Regions from separate parts of the Candidatus Pantoea soli genome, predicted to be linked through region 1. Evidence: predicted binding sites of a transcription regulator. Region 1 holds the regulator's gene; the other holds the start of a gene.
The links. The regulator sigma-54, encoded in region 1, starts transcription at its own class of promoters, with help from an activator protein. The targets are predictions, from matches to a motif close to GTTGGCACANNTTTCGCTNT.
Positions count from the first base shown of each region.

Region 2: a site for sigma-54 is predicted at 2,604-2,623, ahead of D8B20_RS03895 (gamma-glutamyltransferase family protein). Genes of this name have one in related genera too.

Region 1 covers NZ_CP032702.1:432,161-448,035, forward strand. Annotated here, with positions in the region: gene D8B20_RS01915 (glutamate synthase-related protein) at 1-1,651, opposite strand, end outside; gene arcB (aerobic respiration two-component sensor histidine kinase ArcB) at 2,537-4,891, shown strand; gene D8B20_RS01930 (hypothetical protein) at 5,053-5,259, shown strand; gene mtgA (monofunctional biosynthetic peptidoglycan transglycosylase) at 5,770-6,492, shown strand; gene npr (PTS phosphocarrier protein NPr) at 6,499-6,771, opposite strand; gene rapZ (RNase adapter RapZ) at 6,768-7,622, opposite strand; gene ptsN (PTS IIA-like nitrogen regulatory protein PtsN) at 7,676-8,158, opposite strand; gene hpf (ribosome hibernation promoting factor) at 8,326-8,613, opposite strand; gene rpoN (RNA polymerase factor sigma-54) at 8,635-10,068, opposite strand; gene lptB (LPS export ABC transporter ATP-binding protein) at 10,117-10,842, opposite strand; gene lptA (lipopolysaccharide ABC transporter substrate-binding protein LptA) at 10,848-11,402, opposite strand; gene lptC (LPS export ABC transporter periplasmic protein LptC) at 11,371-11,949, opposite strand; gene kdsC (3-deoxy-manno-octulosonate-8-phosphatase KdsC) at 11,946-12,512, opposite strand; gene kdsD (arabinose-5-phosphate isomerase KdsD) at 12,524-13,504, opposite strand; gene D8B20_RS01990 (calcium/sodium antiporter) at 13,518-14,501, opposite strand; gene mlaF (phospholipid ABC transporter ATP-binding protein MlaF) at 14,729-15,544, shown strand; gene mlaE (lipid asymmetry maintenance ABC transporter permease subunit MlaE) at 15,549-15,875, shown strand, end outside.
Region 2 covers NZ_CP032702.1:860,900-876,774, forward strand. Annotated here, with positions in the region: gene D8B20_RS03885 (AtzE family amidohydrolase) at 1-791, opposite strand, end outside; gene hpxX (oxalurate catabolism protein HpxX) at 788-973, opposite strand; gene D8B20_RS03895 (gamma-glutamyltransferase family protein) at 985-2,571, opposite strand; gene hpxU (MurR/RpiR family transcriptional regulator HpxU) at 2,692-3,531, shown strand; gene D8B20_RS03905 (transporter substrate-binding domain-containing protein) at 3,724-4,509, shown strand; gene D8B20_RS03910 (amino acid ABC transporter permease) at 4,513-5,178, shown strand; gene D8B20_RS03915 (amino acid ABC transporter permease) at 5,175-5,831, shown strand; gene D8B20_RS03920 (amino acid ABC transporter ATP-binding protein) at 5,812-6,543, shown strand; gene D8B20_RS03925 (pyridoxal-phosphate-dependent aminotransferase family protein) at 6,567-7,802, shown strand; gene hpxK (allantoate amidohydrolase) at 7,799-9,058, shown strand; gene uraD (2-oxo-4-hydroxy-4-carboxy-5-ureidoimidazoline decarboxylase) at 9,068-9,562, shown strand; gene uraH (hydroxyisourate hydrolase) at 9,559-9,894, shown strand; gene katG (catalase/peroxidase HPI) at 10,139-12,337, shown strand; gene D8B20_RS03950 (amidohydrolase) at 12,378-13,148, opposite strand; gene D8B20_RS03955 (pyridoxal phosphate-dependent aminotransferase) at 13,136-14,296, opposite strand; gene D8B20_RS03960 (hypothetical protein) at 14,425-15,117, shown strand; gene fadE (acyl-CoA dehydrogenase FadE) at 15,152-15,875, opposite strand, start outside.

The sequences.
Region 1 (15,875 bases):
TAATCTGCTGGCCTTTGCTGCGGCCCAGGTGCGGTTTTGCCCCCAGCGCCACGCGCAGCGTCATGCCATCCGCTTCGCGGATTGAATCCAGCGGCGGGTTAGTGACCTGGGCAAAGCGCTGTGAGAAGTAGTGCGCCATACCGCCTTCGTGGTCGGACAGCCCGTTGATGGCGTTGCCGTAACCCATCGCGGAGATTTTCTCTGCGCCGGTTTGCAGCATCGGGTCCATCATGAATTTGAAGCTTTCCTGGTTGTAGTAGTAAGCCACAAAGCGCTGGTAGGTTTTGAGATCGCCACGATAACGCAGCGGTGAACCCAGCTGCTCGGCCGGGATTTCCGGCAGTTCATGCAGCTCAACGCGCGCCGCTTTCAGCAACGACCGGTAATCTTTTTCCGCGGCCAGTTTTTCCAGCGCTTCCACCGTGGTGTAAGCGCGTTTTTCACGGTGATCGTAATAGAGCATGCCGCCCGCTTCGATACGGCCGCGACGCAGAACGCTCTCTGGCGGGAAGGCGATCTGGCCGGCTTCCGACATCGCCCCGATATACTCTGCGGTCTCCACAGAGCGCAACGGACGCAGACCCAGGCGGTCGAGACGGGCACCAATCACTTCACCGTTACCAAAGATCAACGCAGCCGGGCCGTCGTTTTTCTCTTCATACAGTGAGAAGTACTCCAGCATGGCGCGTACCGGTTCAGAGAGCGAGGTATCATTTTCCCAGGCCGGCGGCATCATTGAGACCACGGCGTTGATCAGATCGAGGTTATCCTCCATCAGGCGGCTGTGGATACTCTGATCGAGACGGGAGCTGTCAGACTGGCCTTTCGGACGCACAATTTTTTTGCCGCGCGCCAGCATCAGCGCCGCTTCTGCGATGCGGTTTTTACGATCGGTATTCAGCTCGCCGTTATGCGCCATCAGGCGGAACGGCTGGGCCATGGTGGTATGCGGATCGGTATTGGTGGAGAAGCGGGTATGGAAGAACAGCCCGCGGACCTGATGATCGGCATCGGTCAGGTCTTTGAAATAGGGGATCACTTCATTGGAGTTCAGACGCGCTTTAAACACCTGGGTGCGCGACGACAGCGACAGCGGATAGAGGCCGCCAAATTCACTTTCCGTGAAGGCGCGCGCTTCGATATCCAGCAGAGCGCGATAGATATGGCGCTCAAACTCATTCTGCTCGCTGATTGCCTGCGGGGCGGCAAATATCCACTGCACAATTGGCAGCTGGAACTGCTGCGCCGCCGGGCGGGTCACGCTGCTGTCCAGCGGCATATCACGCTTCAGCAGAACCGGGAAGTTATACGCCGCCAGCGTCTCTTCGACCAGACGTTCAGCATTGGCACGCAGCGCAGCGTCTTTTGGCACAAAGAAGTTGCCCACGCCAAAGCGGCCGGCTTCCAGCGGCTGGCCGGTCAGTTTACGGAAAAAGCGCAGAGAAAGGTCAACGTTTACGCCCGCGCCGTCGCCGACGCCTTCTGCGGACATCCCGCCGCGATGCGGAACGGTGCACAGTGCGCTATGCGCCATCTGCAGGATCTCATGGGTCTGCTCGCCGTCCTTACGGGTAATAAAACCCACACCACAGCTGTCGCTTCCTGCTGATGGATCGTACAAACCCCAGGGATTAGGTTGTTGAGTGGACATTGAGGGTCTCCTTAAACTGCTTTTGACATTACCTGCATTATTTCAGGCACAGAGCAATTGCTGCGTGCGGTATCGGTTTGTTTTCACGCGTTTTATCGCGGACGGCGTAACCCTGCGCATGCACCCGGGGTACGGTTTTCACGTTCCTGGTGAGCTGCGCATAAAATCCGGTCTCTGACGGGAGATAACTTGCATCCAGAGGGAGTCTTCTTGCTGCATAGATATGCCGAGACACAGTCCCGACCGGAAAGCATCCAGCGGAATTCCAACTTATCGGGAAAGCGAACTCAGGTCAAATAGCCATCTTTATCAGGGTTAATGATGCCTTTTTGCAAGCAAGACTATGATATTTATAAACTTATTACGTAAATTTTTGTCAATCTGGCCGTGTCGATGGCGCGGTGAAGTGTGAGCCGTCTCACTGTGCTGATGGCAATTGAGGCCAGAACAATGCTGTATAAGCAGGGGGTGACAGCATAAAACTCTGCGGAGGGCAGATCGTACGCAGCATGTATCTGTTTTTCTTATGGCGCCCGATTTGAATTAAAACGGCCTCATCATTAGTAAAATTAATCGGCTTAGCGTTGATTAGAAAGTCAATAGTTATGAATGGATATGCAATAAGCTGGCGCAACCAGCGACAGGCGATGGCTGCAGAAGGGCGGACGGACAGTGCAGGCACCGGCAGGTACCGCAAAAGTGCGGCCTTTCAGATTATTCAGCTGGCAGAATTAGTCAAGCGCTTTGCGCATAAAGAAGTGAACGTCGGCGATATCGCGCTGTGTTGCACCATTCTGGGGCGTAACCCGCGTCTTTGCGCGGTGAGGCGGCGCAGTGCCGGGATAATTACGCTATCATGAGCCAGATTCGTCCAGGGAGCCCGTAATGAAACAAATTCGTCTTTTAGCGCAGTACTACGTTGACCTGATGGTCAAGCTGGGGCTGGTGCGCTTTTCACTGCTGCTGGCCTCGGCGCTGGTAGTGCTGGCCATGATTGTGCAGATGGCCGTCACCATGGTGCTGCGCGGCCACGTTGAGAGTATTGATGTCGTCCGATCGGTTTTCTTCGGCCTGCTGATTACGCCCTGGGCGGTCTATTTCCTGTCGGTGGTGGTCGATCAGCTGGAGGAGTCGCGCCAGCGTCTCTCACGACTGGTAGATAAGCTGGAGGAGATGCGCACGCGCGATCTGGAGCTGAATCAGCAGATGAAAGAGACCATCACGCAGCTTAATCAGGAGATCAGCGATCGTATTAAAGCCGAGCAGGCGCGCGAACAGGTGATGGATAAGCTGCGCGAAGAGATGACCCGCCGCGAGCAGGCGCAGATTGAGCTGGAGCAGCAATCCTCTTTTCTGCGCTCTTTCCTTGATGCCTCACCCGATCTGGTTTTCTACCGCAACATTGATAAGCAGTTCTCAGGCTGTAACCGCGCCATGGAGCTGCTCACCGGCATGAGCGAAAAGCAGCTGATTGGGCTGACGCCGCGCGATATCTATGACGAAGAGGCCGCGACTAAGGTGCTGGAAACGGACGAGAAGGTGTTCCGCCACAACGTCTCGCTGACCTATGAACAGTGGCTGCAGTATCCGGATGGCCGCAAAGCCTGTTTTGAAATCCGTAAAGTGCCCTATTACGACCGGGTGGGTAAGCGCAGTGGCCTGATGGGCTTTGGCCGCGATATTACCGAACGCAAGCGCTATCAGGACGCGCTGGAGAACGCCAGCCGCGAGAAAACCACGTTTATCTCGACTATCAGCCACGAGCTGCGTACGCCGCTTAACGGCATCGTGGGGCTGAGCCGCATTCTGCTGGATACCGACCTCAATCAGGAGCAGCTGAAATACCTGAAAACCATTCACGTCTCCGCCATCACGCTGGGCAATATCTTTAATGACGTGATTGAAGTGGACAAGATCGAACGCCGCAAAGTGCAGCTGGACAATCAGCCGCTGGATTTCACCGGCTTCCTGGCCGATCTGGAAAACCTCTCTGGCCTGCTGGCGCAACCCAAAGGGCTGAAATTTGTCATGGCACCGGCGCTGCCGCTGCCGCATAAAATCACCGCAGACGGCACGCGCCTGCGGCAGATTCTGTGGAACCTGATTGGTAACGCAGTGAAATTTACCCGTGAGGGCGAGATTACCGTGCGCGTCGCCTATCGTGAGGATGAAACCCTGCGTTTCGAGGTGCAGGATTCCGGCATGGGCATCCCGCAGGAGGAGCAGGACAAGATCTTTGCTATGTACTATCAGGTGAAAGATCAGCACGGCGGTAAGCCGGCCACCGGTACCGGCATCGGGCTGGCCGTTTCGCGCCGGCTGGCGCAGGCGATGGGCGGCGATATTAGCGTGCGCAGCGCGCCGGGGCAGGGCTCCTGCTTTACCGTCGAGATTCACGCGCCGCGCGTGGCAGATGAAGTGGAAGATGAAGGCCCGGATGACAGCATGCCGTTACCGGCGCTGCACGTGCTGCTGGTGGAAGACATTGAGCTGAACGTCATTGTGGCACGCTCTGTGCTGGAGAAGCTGGGCTGCAGCGTAGAGGTGGCGATGACCGGCCACGACGCGCTGGCGATGTTTGACCCGCAGGAGTTCGATCTGGTGCTGCTGGATATTCAGCTGCCGGACATGACCGGTCTGGATGTCTCGCGCGCCATTCATCAGCAGCATGCGGGGGTGACGCTGCCGCCGCTGGTGGCGCTGACCGCCAACGTGCTGAAGGACAAAAAAGAGTACCTCGACGCCGGCATGGACGATGTACTGAGTAAACCGCTGGCCGTGCCGGCGCTGACCGCGACCATCAAAAAGTTCTGGGACTATCAGAACGAGCCGGAAACCCCTGTCGCAGCCGTCACGGACGATGCGTCACGCGCGCTGCTGGATGTGGACATGCTTGAGCAGTATATCGAGCTGGTGGGGCCGGGATTAATCACACAAAGTCTGACGATGTTTGAACAGATGATGCCGGGCTACCTCGAGGTACTGGATTCAAACATGATGGCGCGCGATCAGAAAGGCATTGCGGAAGAGGGCCACAAAATTAAAGGCGCGGCGGGGTCTGTGGGTTTGCTGCATCTGCAGAAACTGGCGAAGCAGATTCAGTCACCGGAACTGCCGGCATGGTGGGACAACGTGCAGGAGTGGATCGACGAACTGAAGCAGGAGTGGCAGCAGGATGTGAATGTGTTACGTGCGTGGGTCGCTGAACGGGAAAAATCACGGAAGCCAGAAAAAAAATGACCCCAGTCGAAACCGGGGTGCGCGAATACTGCGCCAACACCAGGGAAATGGGCGCTGTTGCTATCATTTGAGGTCGTATACAAAAGCAACAGCGTGGTATTGGTTAACGCTTCGAAAACACCTTAGCAAATTCATCACAGCTTGTGACAAGATTCATTAAATTGTGTGATGTTGAGCAGCGTTTAAATACAGAAAACATTAATTTGCTGACACAGTCAAGCAAGGAATCAATTTCTTTGCCGTATTGCACTTTTTTTGACCAAAAGATTGCCTTTTTGCCTGGTTTTAACGCAGGCGAAGCGGCAATCACTGCTGCCGTACAGCGCGAAAAGGTATTGCTGCGCATCAGGGGTGAAAAAGTTATTTAAACCGTTGAAATAACTGGTCTGAACCGGGTAATGGTCCTTTTTATCCAAAACGTTTTGGAAACCAGCATTGAAAAGTTCCGGTTTAGCTTCCCGCCGCGCATTGTAAACGCAGGCTGACGGAATGCGCCGGCCAGACGGGCGGCGGTGTAAACACCGGATTGTTGTGAATTCATCCGGGTTTGCAGAAGAAGATCGGGTAAAGGATGAAATTCATCAACAGCCTGACAAAATGATTGTTAAGCGTGGTGAAACTTTCATTGCGAGGCTTATCACGATTGATAAAGTATTGATGCCATAGCCTGCTGCACAGTTTTTCATCATGGAACCGATTCCTTTTTCATGGAAGTAATTGATGTGACTGGCTCTGTTAAAGGAACACTCGCCGATGGTGAAATGCGACAGGCAGGCTGCCGTTGCGTTTTTCGGGTAAAATTTCGTACTGAATTGCACCTGTGCGCAATCGTGACCAGAGTGATTGATAAATACAGGGAACAGGTAAGAGATAATTCGATGAGTAAGCGTAAAGGAAATCGGGCAACGCGTATCAAAAGCGTGCTTGTCAGAGTGGTGCTGGGCTGGCTGGGTCTCTGGCTGGCGGGGATTTTGCTGTTCTCTTTTCTGCCGGTGCCGTTTTCTGCCGTCATGGTGGAGCGCCAGCTGGGCGCATGGTTCAGCGGACGTTTTGATTATGTGGCGCATTCTGACTGGGTGGGAATGGATGACATTTCTCCCTGGATGGCGCTGGCGGTGATTGCTTCTGAAGATCAGAAGTTCCCTGAACACTGGGGCTTTGATGTGCAGGCGATTCAGCAGGTCATCGGCAATGATGAAGGTGAGCGTCTGCGTGGTGCTTCTACCCTTTCGCAGCAGACGGCCAAAAACCTGTTTTTGTGGGACGGGCGCAGCTGGGTGCGCAAAGGGCTGGAAGCCGGCTTAACGGTGGGGCTGGAAACGGTCTGGACCAAACGTCGTATTCTGACGGTTTATCTCAACATTGCAGAGTTCGGAGAGGGTGTCTTTGGGGTGGAAGAGGCGGCACAGCGCTATTTTCATAAGCCTGCCAGCCGTTTGACCATGTCAGAGGCCGCACTGCTGGCCGCCGTGTTACCGAATCCGATCCGCTTCCATGCGGATGCCCCCTCTGGCTATATTCGCCAGCGGCAGCAGTGGATTCTGCGCCAGATGCGGCAGCTGGGCGGGGAAGGGTTCCTGAATCGCTATAAACTGCACTGAAGCCGTTTACTCTTCGTCAAAACCGGCTTCGAACAGTTCTATCACCGCCGCCAGCGCCTGCACTTCCTGCGGGCCGCTGGCTTCAATCTCAATATGGCCGCCTTTGGCTGAATCAAGCATCAGCAGTGCAATCACGCTGCTGGCTTCCGCCTCGGTGCCAGCCTCATTGCGCAGCAGCACTTCAGCATCGAAACTTTGCACCAGTTCAAACAGCTTCATGGCCGGGCGCGCATGCATTCCCAGCTTGTTGCGGATCTCTACGGTTTGCTTCACGGTCATGATTTACGTTTTTCCAGAGTGCGATGGCGTGACTGGACATTTTTACCGCGCGAGCGGAAGTAATCTGCCAGCTGTTCCGCAATGTACACCGAGCGGTGTTTACCGCCGGTACAGCCAATGGCGACGGTCAGATAGCTGCGGTTGTTGGTTTCCAGCATCGGCAACCACAGTTCCAGGTAGCTGCGCGTCTGGTAAATGAAATTGTGTACTTCAGTGTGGCGGTCGAGGAAGGCGGCGACCGGGCGATCGAGGCCGGTCATCGGGCGCAGTTTTGGATCCCAGTGCGGGTTAGGCAGAAAGCGCACGTCGAACACGTAATCCGCATCGATTGGAATACCGTGTTTAAAGCCAAACGACTCAAACACCATTGTCAGCTCGCGTTCCCGTTTGCCCAGCAGGCGCGTACGCAGCATCTCGGCCAGCTCGTGTACTGACATTTCAGAGGTATCGATGATCAGATCGGCGCGGGAGCGCAGCGGCTCCAGCAGATCGTGCTCCTCATCAATGGCGCTCTCCAGGGAGAGATTTTTGCTGGAGAGCGGATGCAGGCGGCGCGTATCGCTGTAGCGCCGAATCAGGGTGTTGCGATCGGCATCCAGGAACAGCAGCTGCGGTGAGAACGAGGCCGGCAGCGTACTCAGCGCGTGCTCGAAAATCTCAGGTGATTCCGGCATGTTACGCACATCAATACTGACTGCTGCCGAGATATCACGTTCGGCTAAGGTGTTGGCCAGCTCTGGCAGCAGCACCACTGGCAGGTTATCGACACAGTAAAATCCCATGTCTTCAAGGGCGCGCAGCGCCACTGACTTTCCTGAGCCTGACCGACCGCTAACGATCATCAGCACCATTACCTTTCTCCCGTTTCACACCGGCACAGCCGCCGGTAAAAAGTGTCTGTCGCTTACGAGTGTTCTTCCTGAGCTTCTGTAATGATGGCGTAGAGCTCTTCGTTGCTCTGGGCCGCGCGCAGACGGCGGCAGACAGTTTTATCTGCCAGACGTTTGGCGACCAGCGACAACGTATGCAAATGGGTTTTACACTGGTCAGCCGGCACCAGCAGCGCAAACAGCAGATCCACCGGCTGGTTATCCACGGCGTCAAAGGCGATTGGCTGATCAAGGCTGATAAACACGCCAACGGCGCGCAGCGTGTCCTCTTCCAGCTTGCCATGGGGAATGGCAATGCCGTTGCCAATGCCGGTACTGCCCATGCGTTCGCGGGTCAGGATGGCTTCAAAAAGCGTCTGGTGCGGCAGATTGAGCTGCTTCGCGGCCAGTTCGCTGATGATCTCCAGCGCACGTTTTTTACTCTGGCAGTGTACGCCGCTGCGGGTACAGTCCAGCGAAAGGACCGCGCTCAATTCCAGTGTCAGATCGTTGTTCATCATCGTTTCACTTGCGTGTTCACATAGCCCCAGGCGTGCGCCGCTGCACCGTCGGACGGGCAGGGCAACGTGCCTGCTGGCGCTTGCGCAGATGACAAAACGGGGCGGTAACCCGCCCCATTTTCTCTCTGAGGACCGAATGGGTCAGCCCTCTGCAAGCGTGAAGGTTAGTGTTTTTTCAGTTTGTCTTTGTGTTTGGTCAGCTGACGGGCCAGTTTGTCGATCAGCCCGTCGATGGCCGCGTACATGTCTTCCGCTTCCCCTGTGGCGTGCAGCTCCCCGCCGTTGACGTGCAATGTTGCCTCGGCAATCTGCGTCACCTTCTCCACTTTCAGAACAATATAAACCTGATTGATACGATCAAAATAGTGTTCCAGTTTGGCAAATTTGCTATTTACAAATTCGCGCAGCGGTTCGGTAATTTCAACATTAAGTCCGGTAAGGTTTAGCTGCATAGGTCTTCCTTCTTCGTTCGGTCAAACCAATTGCTTACGCTGGTTTGATGGCGGTATAGATAAAGACTCGCGGTACTTAGCAACCGTACGTCGCGCCACCATGATGCCCTGTTCAGATAACATGGAGGTGAGTTTGCTGTCGCTCAAGGGTTTTGCGGGATTTTCCGCAGAGATCAATTTTTTCACCAGCGCACGGATCGCCGTAGACGAGGCTTCGCCACCGCCTTCGGTGCTGACGTGACTGGAGAAAAAATATTTCAGTTCAAAAATACCGCGCGGGCTGTGCAGATATTTTTGCGTAGTAACACGGGAAATGGTGGATTCATGCATATCGACGGCCTGGGCGATATCGGCCAGCACCATCGGCCGCATGTACTCCTCGCCCTGTTCAAAAAACGCCTGCTGCTGTTCGACAATACAGCGTGTCACTTTCAGCAGCGTGTCGTTACGGCTCTCCAGGCTCTTAATCAGCCATCTGGCTTCCTGTAAATTGCTGCGGATAAACTGGCTGTCGCTGTCATTGCGCGCCGAGCCGCCCATCGCCGCATAGTGCTGATTGATTTTCAGACGCGGCAGGCTGTCTGCATTCAGCTCTACTGTCCAGCTGGCACCCACTTTGCGCACCAGGACATCGGGGATCACATACTCCGGCTCACCGGTGTTAACGGATTGCCCGGGACGCGGATCCAGCGACTGAATCAGCAGCATCGCCTCTTTCAGCACATCTTCTTTCAGACGCGTCACGCGCATCAGGCTACGGAAATCGTGGTTCGCCAGCAAATCCAGGTGCTCACTGACAATCAGGCGCGCTTCTGCCAGCATTGGGGTATCCGCGGCATATTGTGACAGCTGCACCAGCAGGCAGTCACGCAGGTCGCGCGCGCCTACGCCGACCGGGTCGAAACGCTGCACGCGCTTCAGCACCGCTTCCACTTCTTCCAGCGTTAAGGTTTCATCACCAATACTGTCACAAATGTCCTGCACACTGACGGTCAGGTAGCCGGTTGTGTCTATGGCATCAACAATGGAGGTGGCAATGGCGCGGTCGGTGTCGGTAAAGGGCGTGAGTTCTACCTGCCACATCAGGTAATCCTGCAGGCTCTGAGTGGTTTCGCCCTGATAGACCGGCAGCTCATCATCCTGGTAATCGGTGCCGGTGCCGGAAGGGGTGCCGGCGGTGTAAATTTCATCCCAGGTGGCATCCAGCGGCAGTTCGTCGGGCATCTCTTTTTGTTCAAGTGCCTCGCGCGTATCTAACGCTTCGCTCTCCTGGAATTCACGGGCATCAACTTCTTCATGCAGATCGGTTTGTTCAAGCAGCGGATTGCTTTCCAGCGCCAGCTGTAATTCCTGCTGGAGTTCAAGCGTAGAGAGTTGCAGCAAGCGGATTGCCTGCTGCAACTGGGGAGTCATCGCCAGCTGTTGGCTGAGCCTGAGTTGCAAACCTTGCTTCATAATCCGGCTGGAATGTCCTAAGCAAATGTCGGGTGTAACCACACCTTATCAGAGTCTGAACTCTTCGCCCAAATAAACCCGCTTAACCTGCTCATCTGCAAGAATTTCATCTGGCGTACCGTGCGCAATCAGGCGGCCCTGGCTCACGATATAGGCGCGTTCACACACCGCCAGCGTTTCACGCACGTTGTGGTCGGTAATCAGTACCCCAAGGCCGCTGTCACGCAGATGCTCAATGATCTTCTTAATATCAATAACGGAGATGGGATCAACGCCGGCAAACGGCTCATCCAGCAGGATGAATTTCGGGTTCGCCGCCAGCGCACGGGCAATTTCAACGCGGCGGCGTTCACCGCCGGAGAGCGCCTGGCCCATGCTGTTGCGCAGGTGCTCAATGTGAAACTCTTCCATCAGCTCATTGGCGCGATCCTGACGCTGTTCTTCGGTCAGATCGTCGCGCACCTGCAGCACGGCCATCAGATTATCGAACACGCTCAGGCGGCGGAAAATAGAGGCTTCCTGCGGCAGATAGCCAATGCCGCGACGCGCGCGGGCATGCAGCGGCAGGATGCTGATATCTTCTTCATCGATAACAATCCGGCCGGCATCACGCGGCACGATGCCCACCACCATGTAAAAGGTCGTGGTTTTACCGGCGCCGTTCGGACCCAGCAGGCCGACAATTTCGCCGGACTTCACCTGCAGGCTGACATCTTCCACCACGCGGCGGCCTTTATAGGCTTTCGCCAGGTTTTCAGCGATTAATGTGGCCATGGCTCTCAGTTACTCTTTTTGGGGCTCGCAGACGAACCGTTCTTGTCCTGCAGCTGCGATGGCACCAGTACGGTGGTCACGCGCTTGCTCTCACCCTGGCTGTAGGCCTGCATTTTCTGCTCTTTCACCAGATACGTGATGCGGTCGCCTTTGATATTGCTGTCCTGCTGCTCAATAAACGCGTTACCGGTCAGCTCGACAAAATCGTTAGCCAGTTCATAGTGCAGCTTCGCAGCGTGGCCTTTCACCGGCTTGCCGTTATCCTGCATCTGATAGAAGGTGGCGGGATTGCCATAGGCATCCACAATGGTTTTATTGCTGTCGCCGCCCGGGCGAGTCACCACGACTTTATCCGCCGTAATTTTGATGGTGCCCTGGGTGACGATGACGTTGCCGGTAAAGGTGGCAACGTTGCCCTGCAAATCCAGCGCCTGATTGACGGAGTCAATATTTACCGGCTTGTCAGAATCACCGGTCACCGCCAGCGCGGGCAGGCTGGTCGCCAGCAGGGCGCTGACCAGCAGCAACTTAAGGCTGTTTTTGTTCATTTTGGATTTCATAAGATGTTTTGACCTTTTCAAGCAGCTCGGCATTTTTTGTCCGTAAGTTGCCGCGCATCTTCATGCCGGTGGAATTAAAACTGCGGCCAAAGAGCGTGACCTGATCGTCTGATGTCACGTCCTGGGTAACCAGATTAACCTGAGCATTATCCGTGATGATGCGCTCAAGCTGAGAATCCTGCGTCAGCGTATGCACTTCAACGTGGCCGTAAAGGTAGAGCATACGATCTTTCGTCAGCTTTGCTTTATCGGCGCGTACCGACCAGGTCGGCACTTTATTTTCATCAAACGTCGTCATGACCGGATTATCGAACCAGCTCACTTCGTCAGCCGCGAAATAGGTCACTTTATCGGAGATCAGCTTATAGGCCAGCGCCCCGGCAGGGTTATAGGCCACCGAGCTCGATTTGGCGCTGGTGTACGTAGGTTCCTGATCGCTGGACGCCACGGGCGTTTTACTGTCGTCCTGATTGGTCAGATTCCAGCCGATCAGCACCAGCGCGATCAGACCCAGAATCAGCGTTATCCAACGCCTGCTTTTACTCATACCGATTGCCCTTTGGCATCCTCAAATTTGTTCTGCGCCATTAAAATCAGGTCGCACAGCTCGCGCACGGCGCCGCGGCCACCGGCAATGCGCGTCACGTAGTGAGCGCGCGGCAAGAGCACCGGATGGGCGTCCGCTACCGCGACGCTCAGGCCGGACTGCGCCATCACCGGCCAGTCGATCAGGTCATCACCAATATAGGCCACCTGGTCGGCAGACAGTGACAGTTTATCCAGGAGTTCACGCCAGGCCAAAAGCTTATCCGACTGTCCCTGGTAAAGATGCGTAATGCCGAGCGTTTTACAGCGATCTTCCAGCAGGGTGGCGCGCCGGCCGGTAATGATAGCCACTTCGATGCCAGAGGTCAGCAGACAACGCACGCCGTAACCGTCGCGGACGTTAAAGGCCTTCAGCTCTTCGCCGCTGTTACCCATGTAAATCAGACCGTCCGACATCACGCCATCAACATCGCAGATTAACAGACGAATCTGCGCGGCGCGCGCCATCACATCGGCACTGACCGGGCCGTAGCAGGTTTCAACCATCGCGGTTTCAGTAAGCATTCTTTTTCCCGTCAGACCACGCCAGCGCGCAGCATGTCATGCATATGTACCACACCGAGCAGCCGATCGTCATCGGCCACCAGCAGGGCGGTAATGTTTTTGTTTTGCATCAGATTCAGTGCATCCACAGCCAGCATATTCGGGCGCACGCGGATACCGCCACGCGTCATCACATCCTGAATACTGGCTGACTGAAAATTGATGCCCATATCAAATACGCGGCGTAAATCGCCGTCGGTGAAGATCCCTTCGATTTTCATCAGGTCGTCGACGATCACCGTCAGACCGAGGTTTTTACGCGTAATCTCCAGCAGGGCATCGCGCAGCGAAGCGTCGCGCGTCACATGCGGAATTTCATCGCCGCTGTGCATGATGTCGCTGACGTGCAGCAGCAGTTTCCGCCCCAGCGCGCCGCCCGGATGCGACAGGGCAAAATCTTCCGGCGTGAAGCCCCGCGCTTCCAGCAGCGCCACAGCCAGGGCGTCACCCATCACGAGGGTGGCGGTGGTACTGGAGGTGGGCGCGAGGCCAAGCGGGCAGGCCTCCTGCGGCACTTTCACGCATAAATGCACGTCCGCTGCGCGGCCCATCGCACTCTCCGGGCGGCTGGTCAGGCAGATCAGCCGGACTTTCTGACGCTTCAGCACCGGAATCAGCGCAAGAATTTCGCTGGATTCACCGCTGTTGGAGATAGCCAGCACCACATCGCTGGCGCTCACCATGCCGAGATCGCCATGGCTGGCTTCTCCCGGATGGACAAAAAATGCCGGGGTACCGGTGCTGGCAAACGTCGCCGCAATCTTTTTACCAATGTGCCCGGATTTGCCCATGCCCATCACGACCACTTTGCCACGACAGGCAAAAATCATCTCGCAGGCGCGGGTGAAGTCGGCGTTAATATACTGATCGAGCTGCTCCAGCCCTTCGCGTTCAATGCGCAGTACCGCTTTACCTGCCTGCTGAAAATCAAAATCCGGTTGCTGATGTGACATGGTCAGTCCGTCCTTAATAGCTTGCGAGAAGCGCCGGGCTGAGCCAGAGCCACAGCACCCACGCCATAAAACCACCTAACAGAAGCGTACCGGCAACGCGGCCGATACGGCGCTTGCGCAGCAGGCAGAGCAGGGCGAACAGTACGCTGACGCCCAGCATCACCCAGTAATCACGGGCAAAAGCCTGGGTGTCCACATCGCCCGGATGAAACAGCGCCGGCAGGCCCAGCACAATGGCCAGGTTAAAGATATTGGCCCCAATCAGATTCCCGATAGCGATATCATCTTCGCCTTTCAGTGCGCCCGCCAGCACGGTGGCCAGCTCCGGCAGGCTGGTGCCAACGGCAATCAGCGTCAGGCCCATCACCAGTTCACTGACGCCAAAGTAGTCGGCGAACACGGTCGCGTTGTCGATCACCATGCGCGTCGACATGGGCAGAATAATCAGTGCGACCGCCAGCCAGAGAAACGCCACGGTATTGCCGGTTTCGTCGCGTGGCAGTTCGGCCAGCTGTTCGCGCGTCAGCGTATCGTTGTTTTCGCGCTCCGCGCGGCGGGCAATGCGGATCGCCACCAGCAAATAACCGACGGCCAGCAGCAGCAGCGCGACCCCATCCAGCCGGCTCAGATGGTTATCCGCCAGCATGATTCCGCTGAGCAGTGAGACCAGCAGCATCAGCGGGAGTTCGCGCCGAATCAAATTGGAGTGTACGGTTAAGGGGTGCAGCAACGCTGCGCCGCCCAGAATTAACAGAATATTGGTAATGTTCGATCCCAGCGCCGTACCGACGGCTAAATCCATCTGGCCATGCTGGGCTGCCGAGAAAGAAACAATCAGTTCCGGTAACGATGTGCCAATGCTCACCACCGTCATGCCGATGATCAGCGGCGGAATACCGAAAGATCGACACAGGATCGCTGCGCTGAATACCAGACGGTCGGCACCATAGACCAGTAAAATCAATCCGATAAATAGCAGAGCAGTGGCTACGAACATGAAAAATCCTTGATGGATAACGGTGTCGGCGAACCTTGTCCGACAGGTAAAAACAGCGTGCGCGCGGAAACAGGCGCTGATTTTGACTGTCTGAGAGGCAAAAGTAAATTTTAAGGCCGTTTTCGCCACACCGGAGCGGTAAGTTTCTGTAAAACTATCGTGCATTGCGGTCTACCAGGCTACCATCCACGGCTTTACTAACGCGCTTTCCGCAGAAAGAGGTAATGATGATGCAGCAGCAAACGAATCTGGTTGAGGTTCGTGGCGTCAGTTTCACACGCGGCGATCGCACCATTTTCGACGATATTTCGCTGACGGTGCCGGCAGGCAAAGTCACGGCGATTATGGGGCCGTCCGGCATCGGCAAAACCACGCTGTTGCGCCTGATTGGCGGCCAGCTGCAGCCGGACAAAGGCGAGATCTGGTTTCGTGACCAGAACATCCCGACGCTGTCGCGCCGCAAACTCTATGACGTCCGTAAAAAAATGAGCATGCTGTTTCAGTCCGGCGCGCTGTTCACCGATCTGAACGTGTATGAGAATGTGGCCTGGCCGCTGCGGGAACACACCCGCCTGCCGCCGGAACTGCTGCACAGCACGGTGATGATGAAGCTGGAAGCGGTAGGGCTGCGCGGGGCAGCAAAGCTGATGCCTGCAGAACTGTCTGGCGGGATGGCACGCCGGGCGGCGCTGGCGCGCGCCATTGCGCTTGAGCCGGAGCTGATCATGTTCGACGAGCCCTTTGTGGGGCAGGACCCCATCACCATGGGCGTGCTGGTGAAGCTGATTGACGAGCTAAACCATTCGCTGGGCGTAACCTGTATCGTGGTTTCACACGATGTGCCGGAGGTCTTGAGCATTGCCGATCATGCCTATATCGTTGCCGGACAAAAAATTATTGCTCAGGGCAGCGCGCCGCAGCTGCGGGAAAATCCCGATCCGCGCGTGCGCCAGTTTATTGAGGGTCATGCGGATGGTCCGGTTCCGTTCCGTTTCGCCGCCGGGGATTACCTCAGCGATTTGACCCGCGCAGGGAGAACCTAAACTGATGTTGTTACAGGCGCTGGCGTCACTGGGACGTCAGGGAATAAACACCTGTGCCGCTTTTGGCCGCGCAGGGCTGATGCTGTTTCATGCGCTGGTGGGCAAACCGGCCTTCCGCCGGCACGCGCCGCTGCTGGTGAAGCAGCTGTACAGCGTGGGCGTGCTTTCGCTGCTGATTATCGTCGTCTCGGGTCTGTTTATTGGCATGGTGCTGGGCCTGCAGGGCTATCTGGTTCTCACCACGTACAGTGCTGAAACCAGCCTGGGCATGCTGGTGGCGCTGTCGCTGCTGCGTGAGCTGGGGCCGGTGGTGACCGCGCTGCTGTTTGCC
Region 2 (15,875 bases), 430 kb from region 1:
ACGGCGCAGCGCAGCCCCTCCGCCCCGGCGTGCAGCGTGGTACCGGCTGGCTGTACCGGCTGCTGCGCCTGAAAGGCATCGGTGGGATCGGCACCCTGCAGGGCATCGTACACCTGCGTTAAATCTTCCACCGAACGGGCCAGCGGCCCGATATGGTCGAGGCTGGCAACAAAGGGATGGCTGCCGCTGCGTGATAACCGGCCAAAGGTGGGTTTCAGACCAAAGATCCCGCACAGCGAGGCGGGAACGCGAATGGAGCCGTTGGTGTCCGTGCCAAGCGAAAAATGCACCAGCCCGGCTGCCACCGCCGCCGCCGATCCGCCGGACGATCCACCGGCGATGCGGGTTAAATCGCGCGGGTTACGTGTTGCACCATAGTGCGTGTTTTCCGTGGTGAAGCCATACGCATAAGCATCCATGTTCAGCATGCCGGAGAGCAGCGCGCCGCAGCGTTGCAACTGCGCGACTGCCCAGGCATCCTGCGCGGCAGCAGGCCGCTGTGCAAACAGCTGCGCACCTGCCAGTGTGGTGTGCTCCGCCACGTCAAACAGATTCTTGACCGCATAAGGCACGCCGGCCAGCGGCGGCAGCTTTTCACCGCGCCGGCGCTTTTGATCGATCTGTTCCGCTTCCTGCAGCATGCGCTGCCCCGTGACGGCGGTCCAGGCGTTCAGCGCCGGGTTGTGCTGCTCAATTGCCTGCAGTGTCTGGCGCGCCACGTCGCGCGCGCTGAGATCGCCCTGCGCCAGCGCCTGCTGCAGCTGCGTAATAGAGAGAGAGGCCAGCTTCATGGATGGAACACTCCTGCCACTTCAAGGCGATCGTCCAGCGGCAGCGCCATCAGCGGCTGCGCCATGGCGGCAATCCGCGAGAACTGCATCAGCAGCTCTGCCCGACGCACGTCGTCCAGTTCCAGTGCCAGAATCTGCTCCATCTGCGCAATATACTGCGCCCAGTCCGGTTGTGTACTCATGGTTTCCTCCGTTAAAAACCGGCGGCGCTGCCGTTACTGCGCGGATCGAACGCGCCTTCCAGCATGCCGTTGTTATGTCTGATGATGGCGCCGGCATGGCCGACCACTTCGCTGAAATCAGGCAGCAGCTCCACCTCATGCCCGAGCGCGCGCAGGCGCTGCACGGTTTCCGGTGCAAAACGCGCTTCCAGCTTGAGCGAATCAGAGGATTCTCCCCACGTGCGGCCCAACAGCCAGCGCGGCGCACTTACGGCCTGCTGCAGCGGCAGGCCCTGTATTACATGCCGGGTAAAAATCGCCGCCTGGGTCTGGGGCTGGCCATCGCCACCCATGGAGCCGTACACCAGCGTGCGGCCATCTTTCAGCCGTGCAGCGGCGGGGTTCAGGGTATGAAACGGCTGTTTGCCGGGCAGCAGTGCCAGCAGATGATCCGGTTGCAGGCTGAAAGCCGCCCCGCGGTTTTGCCAGGTGATGCCGGTACCGGGCAGCACCACACCGCTGCCAAATTCGTGGTAGATACTCTGGATAAAGGAGACCGCCAGCCCGCTGCTGTCCATTACCCCCATCCACACGGTATCGCCGGGGCCGCGACCGGTGCCCCAGGCAGCCGCATGATCGTCCCGCACCTGTGCCGCCAGCGCGGTGAGGTGGTCGCGCGTCAGCAGCGCCTGAAGGTCGGTATCTATGTGGCGCGGATCGGTGATGTGCTTATCGCGCAGCGCGAACGCTTTTTTCGTGGCTTCAACAATGCGATGCACGGTTTCTGCCTCATCAGCCTGTGCCATGTTCAGGTGATCGGTGATACCCAGGATCGCCAGTGAGACCAGTCCCTGCGTGGGAGGCGTCATGTTCCAGATGTCGCCTTCACTGTGGGCCAGATGCAGCGGTGTGCAGCGGCGCGCACGCTGCTGCTGTAAATCTGCCAGCGTGATCGGCATGCCAAGCTTTTGCATTTCCCGGGCCAAATGCTGCGCCAGTTCGCCACGGTAAAAACTCTCCAGCCCCTGATCGCTTAACAGGCTCAGCGTCTGCGCTAAGGCCGGCTGGGTGAAACGACTCCCTGCCGCCGGCACGCTGCCATCCGGCAGAAAGGTGGCGGCAAAACCGGGCTGATGCAGTAATTCGTGCTGTTTGGCCGCGGTGGCAGCGGCCTGTGAGGCGGTCACCGGAATACCGTCGGCGGCGTAGCGCAGCGCATCACGTAACAGGCGGGAGAGGGGCAGCGGTGCGGCACCGAGTTCGGCGGCCAGCGTCAGGGCTTCCTGCCAGCCGCTGACGGTGCCCGCCACGGTCAGCGCCGCCTTTGGCCCGCGATGGGGGATGTGACTTTCGCCGGAGTAGAAATCGCGGTGCGCCAGCGCGCCTGCGGCTCCGCTGGCATCAATGGCGATCGGATCGCCGTGTGGCGGCACCACCAGCCAGAAACCATCGCCGCCCAGCCCATTCATGTGCGGATAAACCACCGCAATGGTTGCCGCCGCCGCGACCATTGCCTGTAATGCGTTACCGCCTTCACGCAGCACCGCTAAGGCGCTTTCGCTGGCGAGGTGATGCGGCGTCACCGCCATGCCCTGCGGGGCCATATTGCTCTGGATCATAATGCACTCTTGTTCGGGTACGTCCGGTTGCAGAAGCAAGAGCTGTTCCAGTTTTGCGGTGCGTTCACTGTGGATCGATTTATGCTAGCTTGTGCTGAAACAAAAGTTACAGGACCGGATATGAAACAGCTTGATGAACGCCTCCGCAGTCACTATCCGCAGCTGTCGCCGCAGGAGCAGCGCATCGCCGACTTTGTGTTTGACCATTTTGACGACATGATCAGCTACAACAGCGCAGAGCTGGCGCGGCTGAGCGGGGTGTCTAAAGCGACGGTCAGTCGCCTGTTCAAACGTCTTGGCTATGAAAAATACAAAGACATGCGCGATGAGCTGCGCATCCTGCGCCAGAGCGGTATGCCGCTGACCGATAACCGGGATGCGGTGCAGGGCAACACCTTACTGTCGCGTCACTATAAGCAGGAGATGGCGAACCTGACGCAGTGGGTTAATAGCATCGATGCGCAGCAGTTTGGCGACGTCATTCAGGCGCTGAGCGCCGCCCGCCGCATCTTTATTATCGGCATGCGCAATGCCTATCCGGTGGCGCTGCACCTGCGCCAGCAGCTGATACAGGCGCGTGCGCAGGTGTTTTTACTGCCGCAGCCCGGACAAACGCTGGGGGAAGAACTGGTGGATATCACCCCCGAGGATGTGGTGGTGGTGATGGCATTCCGGCGACGTCCGCGCATCATTCGCCCGCTGATGCAGCAGCTGCAGCAGCAGCATGTGCCGGTGCTGGCGCTGTGCGAGCCGCAGGCGCAGGGGGTAACGTCGCTGGCGCGCTGGCAGCTGTGTGCCCCGCTGGACAGCGTTTCGGCATTTGACAGCTACGCATCGGCCATGAGCCTGATAAACCTGGTGGCCAATGCCTTGCTGCACGAGATGCTGTCGCAGGGGCGTCAGCGCATCCACCATATTGCCGATCTTTACCAGCAGCTGGACGAGCTGGAACACCGCTAGCGGGCACCCTTTTGGTGCTTTGCACTCTTTTTGATCGCCCTGCATTGCAGGGCCTCTCCGGCTGACAACCGCGTCAATCCGCTTACCATCATATTTCTCCCGCTTTTTTAACCGCAGCCGCACCTGGCACATTAGTTGCAGATCACGTAATCAGGAATCTTTTGTTTCATGCTTACGTTACCGGGGTGCATAATGAAAAAGCTTTTACTGGCAGTAGCAGGCGCAGCATTACTGATGGCTCAGGCGGGCAGCGCACTGGCCGATCAGCTGCAGGATATCCAGAAACGCGGCGTGATCCGTATCGCTGTACCGCAGGATTTCCCGCCGTTTGGTTCGGTCGGCACGGACCTGCAGCCGCAGGGTTACGACATTGATATGGCGAAATACCTCGCGAAGCAGATGAAACTGAAGTTGCAGCTGGTGCCGGTCTCCAGCGCCAACCGCGTGCCTTATCTGCAGACGGATAAAGTGGATCTGGTGATCTCCAGCATGGGGAAAAACGCGGAGCGTGAAAAAGTCATCGATTTCAGCCGCGCTTACGCGCCCTTTTTCCTTGGCGTCTTTGGTCCGAAAGGGGAGCCGCTGAAAGACGCGGCGGCGCTGAGCGGAAAATCGATAGGTGTCACGCGTGGCGCGGTGGAAGACATGGTGCTGAGCGATGTGGCACCCAAAGATGCGCAGGTGAAACGTTACGAAGATAACAACACCACGCTCTCGGCCTACTTATCCGGTCAGGTGCAGTATGTGGCCACCGGTAACCTGGTCGTGGCGGCGATTGCGCGCCAGAACGCTGAAAAAGCCCCGGTGCCGCAGTTTATGCTGAAGGATTCACCATGCTATATCGGGCTGAAAAAAAATGAGCCGGCGCTGAAAGAGAAAGTGAATGCGCTGATTGAGCAGGGCATTAAAGACGGCACGCTGAACGCACTCTCGGAAGAGTGGCTGAAAGCGCCGCTGCCTGCCAGCCTCGGTGCCTGAGCCATGACGCAGCTTAACTTCGCTGATCTCTGGCCGCACTGGCCGGCGCTGCTGGCCGGTCTGTGGGTGACGGTGCAGCTGACGGTGCTGGCGACGCTGGGCGGCGTCAGCCTCGGGATTCTGGGCGCGGCGCTGCGCAGCGGCAGACCCAGCTGGGCCAGCCGCCTGTGGGGCGTCTACGTCGAGCTGATTCGCAACACACCGTTTGTGGTACAGCTGTTCTTCATCGTATTTGGCCTGCCTAATCTGGGGCTGAAACTCACGGCAGGTGAGGCCGCGCTGCTGGCGATGCTGGTTAATCTTGGCGCTTACAGCACGGAAATTATTCGCGCCGGGATTCAGGTGACACCGAAAGGGCAGTGGGAAGCCGGCCGCGTACTGGGACTGAGCCGCACGCAGACTTTTATCCGCGTGGTGCTGCCGCCGTCGCTGCAGCGCATTTACCCGGCGCTGGTCAGCCAGTGCATCATCGTGATGCTCGGCTCCTCGGTGGTATCGCAGGTCTCCTATGAAGAGCTGACGTTTGCCGCCAACCTGATTCAGTCACGCACCTTTTTGAGCTTTGAAGTCTATCTGGTGACCACGCTGATTTATCTGGCGTTGTCGATCGCCATGCGTCAGCTGCTGCTGGCGCTGGGGCGCAAATGGTTTGGAGCGCAGCCCGCATGACAACGTTTACTGACTGGGACATCCTGCGCAATCTGCTACTGGCCGCACGCTGGACGCTGTTGCTGTCGCTGGTGGCCTTTTTCGGCGGCACGCTGGTTACGCTGCCGCTGCTGTTTCTGCGTTTGCTGAAGCGGCCGTGGCTGCTGCGCCTGGTGCGTGGCTATACCGAACTGTTTCAGGGCACGCCGCTGCTGATGCAGCTGTTTCTCGCTTTCTTTGGTGTCGGGCTGTTTGGCATCGACGTGGCGCCCTGGACGGCAGCGTCGCTGGCGCTGACGCTCTACACCAGCGCGTTTCTGGTGGATATCTGGTATGGCAGTATTCGCGCCTTGCCGAAAGGGCAGTGGGAGGCGGCGCGCTGCCTGGGTCTGAACTTTGGTCAGACGCTGGTGCGCGTGGTGGCGCCGCAGGCGATTCGCATTGCGATTGCGCCAACCGTGGGGTTTGCTGTGCAGGTGATCAAAGGTACGGCGCTGGCCTCCATCATTGGCTTCGTCGAACTGACCAAAGCCGGCACCATTCTTAATAACGTGACCTATCAACCGTTTAAAGTATTTGGCCTGGTCGCGCTGGGCTACTTCCTGATGTGTTATCCGCTGTCGCGTTACAGCCAGTATCTGGAGAAAAAATTCAATGCCGCTCATCACCATTAATCAGGTCCAGAAGTACTACGGCGATAACCACGTGCTGAAAGGGGTCGATCTGGATATCGATAACGGCGAAGTGATCTCCATCATTGGCCGCAGCGGCTCGGGCAAAAGCACCCTGCTGCGCTGCATGAACGGGCTGGAAGGGTATCAGGAGGGCAGCATCAAGCTGGGCGGCATGACCATCACCGATCGCGAATCGCAGGCGCGGGAAATCAGCCGCTCTGTAGGGATGGTGTTCCAGAACTTTAACCTGTTCCCGCACATGACGGCGCTGGAAAACGTCATGCTGGCACCACGCCGCGTGCTGAAGAAAAGCGAAGCCGAATGCCGCGCGCTGGCCACGCAGATGCTGGAGAAGGTCGGGCTCGGCGAACGCCTCCATTACTATCCGGCCAGTCTTTCCGGCGGGCAGCAGCAGCGCGTGGCGATTGCCCGGGCGCTGGCGATGCAGCCCAAAGTCTTACTGTGTGACGAAATCACCTCGGCGCTGGACCCGGAACTGGTGGGTGAAGTGCTGAAAGTGCTGGAGCAGCTTGCTGCTGAAGGCATGACGCTGATTCTCGTCACGCATGAAATGAACTTCGCCCGCGACGTGGGCGACCGCGTGGTCTTTATGCATCAGGGGCGCGTCTGGGAGCAGGGCGACAGCAAAACGCTGTTTGCCAACCCGCAAAGCGCTGAGCTGAAGCAGTTTATCTCGACCGTGCGTCTCTAAGCTTCTGAACTAAGGAACCGATCATGGATATCAGCCAGTTTTCGCAAATCAATCCACCACAGCGCCTGCTGATGGGGCCGGGCCCAATCAATGCCGACCCGCGCGTGCTGCGCGCCATGTCGAGCCAGCTGATCGGCCAGTACGATCCGGCGATGACCCATTACATGAATGAAGTGATGGCGCTGTACCGCGGTGTCTTTCGTACAGAAAACCGCTGGACGTTGCTGATCGATGGTACGTCCCGCGCCGGTATCGAAGCGATACTGCTGTCGGCGATCCGTCCGGGCGATAAAGTGCTGGTGCCGGTATTTGGCCGCTTCGGGCATCTGCTATGCGAAATCGCGCGCCGCTGCCGCGCCGAGGTGCACACCATTGAGGTGCCCTGGGGTGAAGTATTTACGCCGGATCAGATTGAAGACGCCCTCAAAAAAGTCCAGCCGCGTCTGCTGCTGACGGTGCAGGGCGATACCTCAACCACCATGCTGCAGCCGCTGAATGAGCTGGGTGCCCTCTGCCGGAAATATGGCGTGCTGCTCTACACCGATGCCACCGCCTCGCTGGGCGGTAACGCGCTGGAGACGGATGCATGGGGGCTGGATGCGGTGTCCGCCGGGATGCAGAAGTGCCTGGGCGGGCCGTCCGGCACGTCGCCAGTCACGCTGAGCCCGCAGATGGAGGCGGTGATCCGCCAGCGCAAATGCGTGGAGCAGGGGATTCGCACCGCCGCGCATCAGGATGGCGCTGATGAGATGATCTACTCCAACTACTTTGACCTCGGCATGATCATGGATTACTGGGGGCCGGAGCGCCTGAATCACCATACCGAAGCCACCACGGCCCTGTTTGGTGCGCGTGAGTGCGCGCGCCTGCTGCTGCAGGAAGGGCTGGATAACAGCATCGCCCGCCATAAACTGCACGGCAATGCGCTGCTGAAAGGGATTCAGGGCATGGAACTTGAAACCTTCGGCGACCTGCGCCACAAGATGAATAACGTGCTGGGCGTGGTGATCCCGGCGGGCATTGATGGCGATCGGGTGCGCAAGCTGATGCTGGAGGATTTCGGCATTGAGATCGGCACCTCTTTTGGTCCGCTGCACGGAAAAGTGTGGCGCATTGGCACCATGGGATACAACGCGCGCAAAGATTGCGTGATGCAGACCCTGAGCGCGCTGGAAGCGGTGCTGAATCACTGCGGCTTCCGCACCACCCAAGGCGCCGGACTGCAGGCGGCATGGGATCACTACGGGAGCCATGCATGAGTGTCAGCCTGATGAGCGCCAGTGAGGCGCAGTCGGCCGCGCAGCGCGTCATGGCGCGCTGTGATGCGCTGGCTGAAATCAGTGAGAGCGCCGGCAGCCTGACGCGCGTTTACCTGTCGCCAGAGCAGCTACGGGCCAATGCGCGCGTAGCAGAATGGATGCAGGCTGCCGGAATGCACACCTGGCAGGATGCGGTTGGCAATATCTGCGGTCGTTACGAAGCCACTGTTCCGGGTGCGGCGGCGCTGCTGCTGGGCTCGCATCTGGATACGGTACGCAACGCCGGGCGCTATGACGGCATGCTGGGGGTACTCAGCGCCATTGAAATTGTACAGTGGCTGCACGATCGCCAGCTGCGTCTGCCGCAGGCGATTGAAATTATCGGTTTTGGCGACGAAGAGGGCACGCGCTTTGGCATTACGCTGCTTGGCAGCCGCGGCATTACCGGCAGCTGGCCGGACAGCTGGGTGACGCATCCGGACGGCAACGGCATTACCGTTGCCGCCGCGATGCAGGACGTCGGGCTGGATGCCGCGCGGATCCATGAAGCCGCGCGCGAAGTCAGCGACATCGCGGCCTATCTGGAGCTGCATATTGAGCAGGGGCCTTGCCTGGAGCAGGCAGATCTGGCGCTGGGCGTGGTCACGGCCATCAACGGTGCCCGCCGGCTGACCTGCCACTTTAGTGGTGAAGCCGGCCATGCCGGCACGGTGCCGATGACCCACCGCCGCGACGCACTTGCCGCGGCGGCAGAGTGGATGGTGTTTATTGAACAGACCACGCGCGAGCACGACCCGCAGCTGGTGGCCACGGTCGGCACGCTGAACTGCCAGCCGGGGGCGGTGAACGTCATCCCTGGCGAGGTTCAGCTGTCGCTGGATATCCGCGGCCCGCAGGACGCACCGCTGGAGCGTCTGCTCTCGGTGCTGCTCACCCAGGCTGAGGCGATTGCCCTGCGGCGCGGTCTGTCGTTCACGGCGCACGAATATTATCGCATCGCGGCAACTGCCTGCGACGCGCGCCTGCAGCAGGCGCTGAGCCATGCCGTAGAAACCGTGCAGGGGCGTTCGCTGTCGCTGCCGAGCGGTGCCGGTCATGACGCGATCGCTATCGCGGAGCGCTGGCCGGTGGGCATGCTGTTTGTGCGCAACCATCGCGGTATCAGTCACCATCCGGCGGAATCGGTGCGGGCTGAGGATGTGGCACTGGGGGTGCAAGCCTGGCTGCAGGCGGTGCATCAGCTGGCGCAGGGCTGAGGAGACACCATGGAGCTGACCACATTTAATCAGGCTGAGACGGAGCAGGCCCGCCAGGCCATTGCCCACTGCGTGGCGATCGCCGGCTGGCAGCAGGCGCTGGTGGCGGCACGCCCGTTTGCCGATACCGATGCCCTGTATCGCAGGGCGGAACAGCTGACGCTGAACTGGCAGGCGGACGATCTGCGGCAGGCGCTTAGTGCGCATCCGCGCATTGGGGAAAACGCCGCCGGTGCGCACCGGGAAGCGGCGCTGTCACGGCGTGAACAGTCGGCAATGCAGCAGGCGGATGCGGCGCTGCAACAGGCAATGCAGGCGGGCAATCAGCGCTATGAGCAGCGTTTTGGCCGGGTATTTCTGATTCGGGCCAAAGGGCGCAGCGGTGAGCAGATGCTGGCGGAATTGCAGCGCAGGCTTAACAATGATGCAGAGACCGAGCAGCAGGAAGCGCTGACGCAGCTGCGGGAAATTACCCTGTTACGGCTAAAGGAGAGCATCACATGAGCACCATCACCACCCATATTCTTGATACCGCGCTGGGCAAACCGGCGATTGGCGTCGCCATTTCGCTGGAGCAGAACAGCCCGCAAGGGTGGCTGCCGGTGGCTGAAGGCGAAACTGACAGCGACGGTCGGGTGACATCGCTGACCCCGGAACCGATCACGCCTGGCCACTACCGGCTGACCGCTGAAATTGGCGACTACTTTGCCGCTGACGGACGCGACGCGCTTTATGTCAGTGCCCAGATTGATTTTGTCATTGGCAGCGCAGGCAGCCACTACCATCTGCCTTTTCTTATCTCACCGTGGTCCTGGTCTACCTATCGCGGCAGCTAATCCACCGGTGCCCGCCTGGCTGATAAGCGCTGCTGCGGCGGCACAAGGCGTACTGCGCCGCTGGTGCCTCCTGCTGTGCGCTTACTGTTTGTCAGCGCGCGGGTTTTTGCCCGCAATGCGGGCGTTGCCAGGCGGGCGATTGAAAGCCAGCAGCTATCAAAACCTTCGGTTCATCCAGATATATTCTGCTGCGGGCTGCGGTTATCTTAAGCGGATAACGTGAAGCCAATGGAGCCGAGAAACAATGAGCACGCCAGACAATAACGATAACGCAGCAGCCGCAGGTAAATGTCCCTTTCATCACGGGGCATCCGAAGAAAAGAGCGTTTTAGCCCGCGGCGCAGGCAGCGGCACCAGTAACCGTGACTGGTGGCCCAACATGTTGCGCGTCGATCTGTTAAACCAGCACTCCAGCCGTTCCAATCCCCTTGATGAAAATTTCAATTACCGCGAAGCGTTCAGCACGCTTGATTATGCCGCGCTGAAAGCGGATATCCGTGCCCTGCTGACCGACTCGCAATCCTGGTGGCCCGCCGACTGGGGCAGCTACATTGGCCTGTTTATCCGCATGGCGTGGCACAGCGCCGGCACCTACCGCACGGTTGACGGTCGCGGTGGCTCCGGTCGTGGTCAGCAGCGCTTTGCGCCGCTGAACTCATGGCCAGACAACGTCAGCCTCGACAAAGCGCGTCGCTTGCTGTGGCCGGTAAAACAGAAATACGGTCAGAAAATTTCCTGGGCCGACCTCTATATCCTGGCGGGTAACGTCTCGCTGGAAAACGCCGGCTTCCGTACTTTTGGCTTCGGTGCCGGACGTGAAGACGTGTGGGAACCGGATATGGACGTTGACTGGGGTAACGAAAAAGAGTGGCTGGCTCACCGCCACCCGGAAAGCCTTGCCAACGCGCCGCTGGGTGCCACCGAGATGGGCCTGATTTACGTTAACCCGGAAGGGCCGGAAGCGAGCGGGGATCCCAAATCAGCCGCGCCTGCCATTCGCGCCACCTTTGGCAACATGGGTATGAACGATGAAGAGATCGTGGCGCTGATTGCCGGCGGTCATACGCTGGGCAAAACCCACGGCGCCGCTGCTGCCAGCCATGTCGGGGTCGATCCCGAGGCTTCACCGCTGGAAGCGCAGGGGCTGGGCTGGCAGAGCAGCTACGGCAGCGGTGCGGGTGCGGATGCCATTACCTCGGGCCTGGAAGTGGTGTGGACGCAAACCCCGACCCAGTGGAGCAACTACTTCTTCGAAAACCTGTTCAAATATGAGTGGGTGCAGACACGCAGCCCGGCGGGCGCTATTCAGTTTGAAGCGGCCGATGCGGAAGCCATTATTCCGGATCCGTTCGACCCGGAGAAAAAGCGCAAGCCTACCATGCTGGTAACCGACCTGACGCTGCGTTACGACGAAGAGTTTGGCAAGATTTCCCGCCGCTTCCTCAACGATCCTCAGGCGTTCAACGAAGCCTTTGCCCGGGCGTGGTTTAAGCTGACGCACCGTGATATGGGGCCGAAAGCGCGTTATCTGGGGCCGGAAGTGCCGAAAGAAGATCTGCTGTGGCAGGATCCTTTACCGGCTGCCGTTCATCAGCCCACCGCCGATGACATCACCAACCTGAAGGCGAAAATTGCGGCGGCCGGCCTGAGCGTCAGCCAGCTGGTGTCCGTGGCCTGGGCGTCTGCGTCTACCTTCCGCGGTGGCGATAAGCGCGGTGGCGCCAACGGTGCGCGTCTGGCGCTGGCGCCGCAGAACGGCTGGGCAGTGAACGCCAGCGTGGTGCACGATGTGCTGCCGGTACTGCAGTCCATCCAGCAGGAGTCTGGTAAAGCCTCGCTGGCGGATGTGATTGTGCTGGCGGGCAGCGTCGGGATTGAGCAGGCCGCCGCCGCCGCGGGCGTGGCGGTACAGGTTCCCTTTACGCCGGGCCGCGTCGATGCACGCCAGGATCAGACGGACATCGACTCTTTTAACGTGCTGCAACCGCTGGCGGATGGTTTCCGCAACTACCGTCGCGTTCACGGCGGCTCATCCACGGAAACCCTGCTGCTGGATAAAGCGCAGCAGCTGACGCTGAGCGCACCGGAACTGACCGTGCTGCTGGGGGGCCTGCGCGTGCTGGGCACCAATTTTGATGGCAGCGCACACGGCGTCTTCACCGACCGTCCGGGCGTACTGAGCAACGACTTCTTCGTGAACCTGCTGGATATGCGCACCGCATGGCGCGCAACGGACGAAAGCGCGGAGCTGTTTGAAGGCCGTGACCGTCAGAGCGGCGCAGTCAAATATAGCGCGACCCGTGCCGATCTGGTGTTTGGCTCCAACGCTATCCTGCGTGCGCTGGCGGAAGTCTACGCCAGCAGCGATGCGAAACAGAAGTTTGTCAATGACTTCGTGGCGGCGTGGACTAAGGTGATGAACCTCGATCGCTTCGACCTCTGAGTCATCCAGCGTTAACCAACCCCGGCCTGCCGGGGTTTTTTTATTTCAGGCTAAAGGCATCGGCGTCACGCCACGCCGGAAAGCGTTCGCGATAGGCCTGCAGATCGTTCAGCGAAAGTTCGGCGTCAAGACGAGCGCGGGCAAAGGGGTCGCCAGCGGCCAGAATCTCACCCTGCGGTGAAATAATGCGGCTGTCACCGCTGTACTGATGCTGATTGCCATCGCTGCCGACCCGATTGCAACCGGCGACATAGGCCTGATTTTCAATCGCGCGCGCCAGCAGCAGGGCTTGCCAGTGCAGCGCACGCGGTGCCGGCCAGTTCGCGACATACAGCGCCAGATCGTAGTCGTTGTGATTGCGTGAGAACACCGGAAAGCGCAGGTCATAGCAAATCTGCGGCAGTATCCGCCAGCCGCGCCAGTGGATCACCGTTCGCGCCTCACCCGGCACATAGTGCTGATGCTCATTTGCCATGCGAAACAGATGGCGTTTATCGTACTGATGCAGCGTTCCGTCGGGCTCAACCAGCAGAAAACGGTTGACGGCGCCGCGTGCGGTTTGCAGCGCGGCGCTGCCACCAATCAACGCCTGCGTGCGCTGCGCATGGCCGTGCAGCCACGCCACGACCTCTTCCTGCGGCAGCGAGCTGTCGGCCGCCTCCATGGCGAATCCGGTGGTGAACATTTCCGGCAACAGAATTAAATCGCGTCCGGTGACGGTGGAGAGAACGCTGTCAAAATGGCGCAGATTGGCCGCACCATCCATCCAGCTCAGGGTCTCCTGCAGAACTGTTATTTTTAAAGCTGACATAAGCGCTCCGCAGCGGCGTCAAGCGTCGCTTCCTGTTTGGCAAAGCACAGGCGAATCAGCCGGTGCGGGAAAGGGTCTGCGCAGAACACGGAGAGCGGGATCGCCGCCACACCGGCTTCGCGCGTTAACCACTCGCAGAAGCTGACGTCGTCCCTGTCTGACAGGGCGCTGTAATCCGCCAGCAAAAAGTATGTGCCGGTGCAGGGCAGCACCTTAAAGCGGCTGGCAGCCAGCGCCTGCGTCAGGCGATCGCGCCGCGCACGGTAAAAGGCTGGCAGCTGCTGATAGTGTTCAGGCCGGGTGCGCAGCATATCGGCCAGCGCCAGCTGTGCCGGCGTATTGACGGAAAACGTCAGGTACTGATGAACCTTGCGGATTTCCGCGCTGAGTGCGGCAGGGGCGATGCAATAGCCCACTTTCCAGCCGGTCATGTGGAAGGTTTTGCCGAAAGAGGAGACGGCTACGGCACGCTGACGCAACCCGGCATGCGCCAGTACGCTGGCGTGTCCCTGTTCAGCAAAGCAGATATGCTCATATACCTCATCGCTCAGCACATAAATTTCCTGCGCGGCGATCGCCTGCCACAGTGCGGTAAAATCGCTGTCTGACCAGACGGTGGCCGTGGGATTGTGCGGCGTATTGATGATGACCAGCCGGGTCTTCGCGCTGAGCTGCTGGCGAAATGCCTGCCAGTCCGGACGAAAGGCCGGCGGCTGCAGCGCGAGGCGTTTCAGCACGCCACCCGCCAGCGTGACCGCCGGGGCGTAGCTGTCATAGCTGGGATCAAAACAGATCACTTCATCACCCGGACGCACCAGTGCGGTAATGGCGGCATAAAGCGCTTCGGTGGCCCCGGCGGTGACGGTAATGTCGTGCTCAGGGTCTGGCCGGTAGTCGTAAAGCGCGGCGGTTTTGTCGGCAATGGCTTCGCGCAGCGGCAGCACGCCGGTCATCGGCGCATACTGGTTCGCCCCCTGGCTGACGTGATACGCCAGCCGCGCCTGCAGGTAGTCCGGGCCGCTGAAATCCGGAAAGCCCTGTGACAGATTAATGGCGTTGTGGCGGGCGGCGAGGGCGCTCATTTGCGTAAAAATCGTGGTGCCAAGCGCAGGTAATTTGCTGGCGGGGATCAGATTGGGCTGCGTCATGATGGAATAACCTTACGCACGAATAACGTGGTGGAGTAACCCTGAGTTGCTGCCACTATAAGCAGAATGTTAACATTTGGCAATCGAGACGCTTAGACGTCTAAAGTCACGGTAATCAGGAGCAGAAAATGGTGCATCATCATGAAATCTCCGCGCGGGCGCAGGCAACCGGTGAGCAACTGGCGCAGCAGCTGCTGACCCATGCGGTGTGGCGCGCCCCGAACCAGCCGGTGACGCTGGCGGGCGACCAGAGCGACAGCCCGTTCAGCTTTAGCCGTACGCCGGCATGGCAACAGGACAAGGCGCAGCGCCTGGCGCTGGCCAGTCTGCAGCTGCGTTTTCTGACTCATTGCGAAACCCGTCTTGCCAGCGGCCACCACGGGCCAATGGGATTTGATGTCGGCAGTGCACTGGCCGATCTGCTGATTAATTACTGTGGTTTACCGGGTCTGCTGCCGCCGCGTGAGGCGGCGGATGCGCGCGAGCAGCGCCTCAGCGATGTTCACGCCTTATGGGACAGCTTCGCCCATCATTTCGTGGCGCAGTTCGGACAGCATCCGCAGGATGAATTTGCCGGCACAGAGGCTGCCGGGCTGTTTCTGCAGCAGGTCTGGACCGACGCCATTGGCTACTGCGCCATCGGGTTGCTGCGCCGCAGCGCCGGCGCGGCGCGGCTGGCAGATTTCTGTGCTATCCGTGATGACGCGATGCGCGCCGACTGTGTCAGCCACTGCCGGACGCTGGGAAGCGCACTGCTGCTGGCCGCGCCGCATATTGCCGATGCTGATGCGCTGATTGCCCGTATTCGGCAGGCAGGCTAAATAAAAAAGCCTCCGGACGGAGGCTTTTCTCTTTTTACGCGGCTTCGCTGGGCCGCGCCTGAGGTTTGCTTTGCGGCTTCGGCGCCGCCAGCGCTTCCGGTGCAAACTCATCGACATTGATGGCTTTCAGCCGGCTGGCTTCGGCGCGGGCCAGCACGCTGGCTTCTGCCTCGGTGATCCAGCCCTCTTTCAGCGCGCGCTGCGCCAGCGCATCCAGACGGGTAAACGACAGATTTTTCTTCTGCTGTTTACACAGCCGATCGTGAATCACCTCAGCCGCCATGACATCCTGCAGCGCCTGCTCCAGCTGACCTGCCGGGTTGTGTTCGCTTGGCGTCAGGTACTGACCGCGGCCCAGCCGGGTGCGGGTGGCAGACGGCAGCTGCAGCAGTTTTGCCAGCGTATGATCCAATCTGTCGGACGGTGCCGGGCAGTGACGGCCGCCAGCAAAAATCACCATGCGCAGCGCACCGGCCACCAGACGCTGCGGGAAGTTGCGCAGCAGATCGTCCATCGCCACTTCAGCCTGATGCAGGGCATCCTTTACGCCCCAGTGCACCAGCGGCAAATCGGCTTCATTGCGGCCTTCATCGTCGTAGCGTTTCAGGGTGGCAGAGGCGAGGTACATCTGGCTCAGCACATCGCCAAGGCGCGCCGAGATACGTTCGCGGCGTTTCAGGCTGCCGCCTAATACCGCCATGGAGACATCTGACAGCAGCGCCAGATTCGCGCTCAGGCGGTTGATCTGCTGATAATAG